2 regions of the Irregularibacter muris genome follow, and region 1 is predicted to be linked to the other one. Evidence: a T-box and tRNA genes for the amino acid it is inferred to sense, from the RefSeq annotation. Region 1 holds a T-box; the other holds one or more tRNA genes.
What was found. A T-box is a leader RNA that pairs with one kind of tRNA and senses whether it is charged. The one in region 1 lies ahead of thrS (threonine--tRNA ligase), so its partner is inferred to be a tRNA-Thr.
Positions count from the first base shown of each region.

Region 2: it has a tRNA-Thr gene. The T-box ahead of thrS (threonine--tRNA ligase) is inferred to sense a tRNA for this amino acid. The anticodon was not compared.

Region 1 covers NZ_JANKAS010000001.1:406,798-410,225, reverse strand. Annotated here, with positions in the region: gene thrS (threonine--tRNA ligase) at 1-1,844, opposite strand, end outside; T-box leader at 1,961-2,172, opposite strand; gene NSA47_RS01980 (DUF445 domain-containing protein) at 2,230-2,829, opposite strand; gene ytxC (putative sporulation protein YtxC) at 2,951-3,428, opposite strand, start outside.
Region 2 covers NZ_JANKAS010000004.1:201,050-204,477, reverse strand. Annotated here, with positions in the region: gene rlmB (23S rRNA (guanosine(2251)-2'-O)-methyltransferase RlmB) at 1-88, shown strand, start outside; gene NSA47_RS06755 (NYN domain-containing protein) at 104-616, shown strand; gene sigH (RNA polymerase sporulation sigma factor SigH) at 708-1,334, shown strand; tRNA gene NSA47_RS06745 (tRNA-Tyr) at 1,421-1,505, shown strand; tRNA gene NSA47_RS06740 (tRNA-Thr) at 1,515-1,590, shown strand; gene tuf (elongation factor Tu) at 1,699-2,892, shown strand; gene rpmG (50S ribosomal protein L33) at 3,204-3,353, shown strand; gene secE (preprotein translocase subunit SecE) at 3,408-3,428, shown strand, end outside.

The DNA of each region.
Region 1 (3,428 bases):
CCTAAATCTCCATTTTTCCTAGATCTAACCGCTACTTCTCCATTTTCAATTTCCTTGTCTCCAACAATTAACATATAGGGAACTCTATGCATTTGCGCTTCTCTAATCTTATATCCGATTTTTTCGTTTCTATAATCCACTTCTATCCTAATATTTTCATTTCTAAATTTATTAGAAAGTTCTTGGGCATAATCATGATGTCTGTCAGTGATCGGAATAATTTTTACCTGTACTGGAGATAGCCAAGTAGGGAATGCACCCGCAAAGTGCTCAGTAAGGATTCCGATAAATCGTTCTATACTACCGAAAATAACTCGATGTATCATTACTGGGCGATGTTTTTCTCCATCCGCTCCAATATACGTCAAATCAAATCTTTCAGGCATTTGGAAGTCTAACTGAATAGTACCACATTGCCAAGTTCTACCAATACTATCTTCTAGATGGAAGTCAATCTTAGGACCATAGAAAGCGCCATCTCCCTCGTTTATTTTATAATCCATACCCTTCTCATCTAATGCATCTTTAAGAGCATTTGTAGCTGCTTCCCAGGCCTCATCAGATCCCATAGAATCCTCTGGTCTAGTAGAAAGTTCTACATGATATTTAAATCCAAAAATATTGTAAATATAGTCGGTTAAATCAATAACTCCTAATATTTCTTCTTTTATTTGCTCAGGGGTCATGAAAATATGGGCATCATCTTGAGTAAAGGTTCTTACCCTCATTAAACCATGTAAAGCGCCGGACATTTCATGACGATGCACTAAGCCCAATTCACCCATTCTTAAAGGTAAATCTCTATAGGAATGCATTTTTCTTCTATAGACCAATAGGCTACCTGGGCAGTTCATTGGCTTTACCGCATAACCTTCTCCATCTATTTCTGTAAAATACATATTGTCTTTATAATGATCCCAATGACCAGAGCGTTGCCATAATTCTTGATTTAGGATAATCGGAGTTTTTATCTCATAGTAATCCCTTTTTTCATGTTCTCTTCTCCAGAAATTTTCTAACTCATTACGGATAATCATACCATTAGGGTGAAAGAATGGAAAACCAGGTCCCTCTTCTTGAATTGAAAATAAATCTAACTCTCTACCTATTTTTCTATGGTCTCTTTTTTTAGCTTCTTCTAATTTATCTAGATATTCCTCCAATTGACTTTTCTTCAAGAAAGAAATGCCATAAATCCTTTGTAACATCTTATTCTTTTCATTCCCCCTCCAATAAGCACCCGCAATGCTTAGCAGTTTAAAGGCTTTCACCTTTCCTGTTGAAATAATATGGGGGCCTGCACAAAGGTCCACAAATTCCCCTTGTTTATAAAAGGATATGGTTTCATCCTCTGACAAGTCATTAATGAGCTCCACTTTATAATCTGCATTTTTTTCTTTCACAAGTTCTAAGGCTTCATTTCTTGATAAAACAAATCTTTCAATCGCTAAATCTTCTTTTACTATTTTCTTCATTTCCTTCTCTATATTTTCTAAATCTTCAGGAGTAAAAGGTCTATCCATATCAAAATCATAATAAAAACCATTGTCAATGGCAGGACCAATCGCCAACTTTGCATTTGGAAATAATCTTGTAACTGCTTGGGCCATAATATGCGTTGTACTATGCCAAAAAGCTAATTTACCTCCTTGGTCATCAAAAGTCAAAATATTTAGATCTACATTTTCTGTAATAGGTGTACGCAAGTCAACTACCTTACCATTTACTTCTCCTGCTAAAGCCACTCTTGCTAATCCACTACTAATATCTTGGGCTATTTCTAAGACAGTAGTATTTTTAGGATATTCTTTTATACTTTCATCCTTTAATCTTACTTTAATCATTGACATTCCTTCCTTTCATCTGCATTTTAAAAGTTTTGTATCCCTTGTAGTAGGAAATTGAATCTTTAATTAGAAAGAATAATTTTTTCGATCAAAAAACATAAAACTCGCCCCATATATGGGACGAGTTTTTACCCGTGGTTCCACCCAAGTTGATATTTATCCCCTTGAAGACTATAACGGAGTCACCGGCTTTACTTACTTTAATATTTTCAGTAAAACAGTTCAAAGGTGGTTTCCAACAAACCATGTATAGAAATACTTTCAGCAACTGTACTTCCTCTCTAAATACTGGGACTTGTTTACTCTTCCTTATCCATACTTTTCATTTTGGAATTTTAAGTCATTATATACTTATTCTTCTCATTTGTCAAGAGTATCATACCTATATCACATAAATAATTAATGCCTGTACTACGCCTATAAAAAAACCCAGTATAGCCCCTATATATTCAATATGCTTTAATTCTTTTTGAGCAATGCTAATAATGATTTCTTCTAATTTTAAAAGATCAAATTCATTTATTTTTTGTTCCACCATTTCACCAATCTTTACTGAGGTTGTTGCCTTATGGGTCAATTTATCAATCATTTGATCAATAAAGGAATCTGCCTCCTCATCAATCATGTTATTCACATAATGGATAATCATTTCTTTTAATGACTTAGGTAAGATTGAAGGTAATTTTTGAGTAATTACCTCATTAATTTTGGTTTTAATGGTAAAAAGCATATCATTTTTATTTTGACTTTCCAACATACGTTCTAGTATCTCTTCAATGGATATGAGCTCTTTTTCCACTGTTTCTCCTATACTTTTAGCTACATCTTTCCTTCTTTTAGGAATTAGGCCTTGAATTTCATAGCCTATTCTAGGAATTTTAAATGCTTGTATAGGTCTGAACATCAATTTAATCGCTAAGACATTAGTGATCCACCCAATTAGAGCACCGATAATTGATAGGATAGCCATATTTATCCACATTTATTTTCCTCCCATACTCATAAGTCTAATAATTTTTTGTCATCTTAATAGTATAGCATATAGAGTATAAATTAAAAAACCAGAGATCTTAAAATAGATTCTCTGGTTATTATTTTCTTTTCTAGTCTTTTTTAACAATATTCTTATTCATACACATATCACAACCGCTACAAATTATTACTCTTTGGTCAAATACTTTTTGAATGGTTTCCATAATTTCTTTATTATAGGGCTCACCTAAATGATGAATAAAAATTCGAGTAGGGGCAATGGTGATTAAAGAACTGATTAATAAGTCCTCATATTTAATTTCTCCATCTAAAAATTCTGTTGCCAATTCTTCTAAATATTCATTTTTTATAGTTTGATAATTTGCATCTAAAAGAGAAAATTTGTGGCTTTCATCTATTAAAATGTGTAAAGTGTGTATTTTAGGCTCTTGTATGTCTACAAAGTACTGTAATAAACGTATAAATTCATTATATTCCCTTTCCATTAAATAATCTTCTACTGCGACGTCTACTGCATCCTTCAAGTCTTCGATATAATTTTTCAATCGAAAACGTATAAATCCATCAATGATAATTTCATTATAGTTT
Region 2 (3,428 bases), on a different contig from region 1:
TATGGTGGGACAAGTCTCTTCCCTAAATGCAGCAGTTGCCGGGGCTATTCTCATGTATGAAGTAAGACGACAAAGGAATCAAGGTTAATAAGGAGAAGGAGAGGTGAAATCTTTTTTAATTATTGATGGATACAATATTATCAATAGTTGGTCTGCATTACAAGATAGAGCCCAATATAGTATGGAAGAGGCTAGGGAAAAATTAATTGAGATGTTGGCTAACTATAAAGCATACAAGGGAGTAGAGGTTATTATTGTATTTGATGGTCATTTAGTGAAAGGAAATAGCGGAACCAAGAGAACCATCAATGAAATTAAAGTTGTTTTTACGAAAGAACATCAAACTGCAGATAGTTACATAGAAAAAAGGGTATATCAACTTTCAAGATTGCATTTTGTCCAAGTGGCCACTTCTGATTGGGCAGAACAACAAACGGTATTATCCAGTGGAGGCACAAGAATATCCGCAAGGGAGCTAGAAAAAGAAGTCATGTTTGCTCAAAGCCGGATGAGAAAAAGGTATCTTAATCAAAAACATGGATTTAATAATATAACCCATGGACTAGATCCTCATATCCTAAAAAAGTTGGAGCAGTGGAGAAGAAGAAAGGACTAGCTTGACGTTTCTTTCTTCATTCAGGTATAATGTTGATATGACTTGTCCAAAGAATAAGGTTGGGGGCGATAATGTGGAATTAAATGCAGAACTGCAGCAAAAAATAGATGACAACATTTTAATGGACGAAGAATTAGTCATTCTTGCAAATGAAGGGGATAGGATAGCTCTAGAGGCTATCATCAATAAATACAGAAATTTTGTAAGAGCAAAATCAAGATCCTATTTTTTAATTGGGGCCGATAGAGAGGATATTGTCCAAGAGGGTATGATCGGTTTATACAAGGCTGTAAGAGATTTTCGGGCGGATAAATTATCTTCTTTCAGGGCCTTTGCAGAGTTATGCATTACCAGGCAAATTATTACGGCCATAAAAACAGCAACTAGGCAAAAACATATTCCGCTTAATTCCTATGTGTCCCTAAATAAACCCATATATGATGAAGAGTCTGACCGTACCTTATTAGATGTATTAGCAGGTTCGAAAATCTTAGATCCTGAAGAACTCATTATAAGTAGGGAAGAATTAAGTTCGATTAAAAGTAAGATAGGAGAAATTTTAAGTGACTTAGAATGGGAAGTCTTGATGTCCTATTTACAAGGAAAATCCTATCAGGAAATCGCTGTAGACCTAGATAGACAAGTGAAATCCATAGATAATGCTTTACAAAGAGTAAAAAGAAAATTAGAGACTTATTTAGAAGATAGAGATATGTAATTATAAGTGCTAAAAAATAACAAAAGGAAAAGGCAAAAATCATTTGACAGCCTAAATAATATCTAGTATTATATAATGGTAGTCACGGAGGGATTCCCGAGCGGCCAAAGGGAGCAGACTGTAAATCTGCCGGCGGAGCCTTCGAAGGTTCGAATCCTTCTCCCTCCACCATAAATATTTGCCCACGTAGCTCAGACGGTAGAGTACCACCTTGGTAAGGTGGGGGTCTCCGGTTCAAGTCCGGTCGTGGGCTCCATTTTTATTAATTGTTTTCTATTTCGTGAAACACCCGGTAGAGTGTTCATGGAAGGAAAGTAGCTTATATCTTATACATATTTTGAATTTGCAAAGGAGGATAACAAAAATGGCAAAGGAAAGATTTGAAAGAACAAAACCCCACGTAAATATAGGGACAATAGGTCACGTAGACCATGGTAAAACAACATTAACAGCAGCGATTACTACAGTATTAAACAAAAGATTTGGATCAGGACAAGTTATGAGCTATGACAACATTGATAAAGCACCAGAAGAGAGAGAAAGAGGAATTACCATTTCCACATCTCACGTAGAGTACGAAACAGACAATCGTCACTATGCTCACGTAGACTGCCCAGGTCATGCTGACTACGTTAAAAACATGATCACTGGAGCAGCCCAAATGGATGGAGCAATCCTAGTAGTATCCTCAGCAGATGGTCCAATGCCACAAACAAGAGAACATATCCTACTATCCAGACAAGTAGGGGTACCATATATCGTAGTATTCTTAAACAAAGCAGACATGGTAGATGACGAAGAATTATTAGAATTGGTTGAAATGGAAGTAAGAGAATTACTAAGCGAATATGAATTCCCAGGAGATGACACACCAATCGTAATTGGATCTGCTTTAAAAGCATTAGAAGATCCAGATAGCGAGTGGGGAGACAAAATCGTAGAGTTAATGCAAGCATGTGATGAGTACATTCCAGAGCCAGAAAGACCAGTAGACCAACCTTTCTTGATGCCAGTAGAGGACGTATTCTCTATCACAGGTAGAGGAACAGTAGCTACAGGAAGAGTAGAAAGAGGAATCGTAAAAGTACAAGACGAAGTAGAAATCGTAGGCTTAACAGAAGAGTCCAGAAAGATCGTAGTAACTGGAGTAGAAATGTTTAGAAAACTACTAGACCAAGCCCAAGCGGGAGATAATATCGGAGTACTTTTAAGAGGGGTACAAAGAGAAGATATTGAAAGAGGTCAAGTATTAGCAAAGCCAGGATCTATCAAGCCTCATACAAAATTCACATCTGAGATTTACGTATTGACTAAAGAAGAAGGTGGAAGACATACTCCATTCTTTAATGGATACAGACCACAATTCTACTTTAGAACAACAGACGTAACTGGAATAATTGAATTAGGAGAAGGTGTAGAAATGGTAATGCCAGGAGATAACATTACTATGGAAATCGACCTAATCACTCCTATAGCTATTGAAGAAGGACTAAGATTTGCTATTCGTGAAGGTGGAAGAACAGTAGGAGCAGGTGTTGTTGCTTCTATTATTGAGTAATTCCTGAGTATAAAGAAAAAAATAAATTTCCAATAGGAAAGCAAGGGATATTCATAGAATAAGGGCTAGGAAATAACCTAGCCCTTTCCTGTGAAAACCTCCAAATACTTTTACCCCATTGGAGAGGTATAGAACAGTCGTAGGTTGTTATAATAGTAAATATGTAGACCGAGTACTTTTTATTGACACAAAATAAAAATTATGATAAATTTTATAAAGTAACAAAAAAAAGGAAAAATGGTAAAGTATATCTAATAATAAGGGCGAATTAGATACACCATAGCAAATGGAAATAGCGGGAGGTGTAGGTAGTGCGAGTAAAAGTTACCTTGGCATGTACTGAATGTAAACAAAGAAATTACCATACAATGAAAAATAAAAAGAATGATCCAGATAGACTGGAAATGAATAAGTATTGTAAATTCTGCAAAACTCATACAGTGCATAAAGAAACAAAATAGTTGTGTTTTTATAAAATTCAATCCTAAAATGTAATGTAAAAGGATGTGGAGCCGTTGGCAAAGGATGCAAAAGGC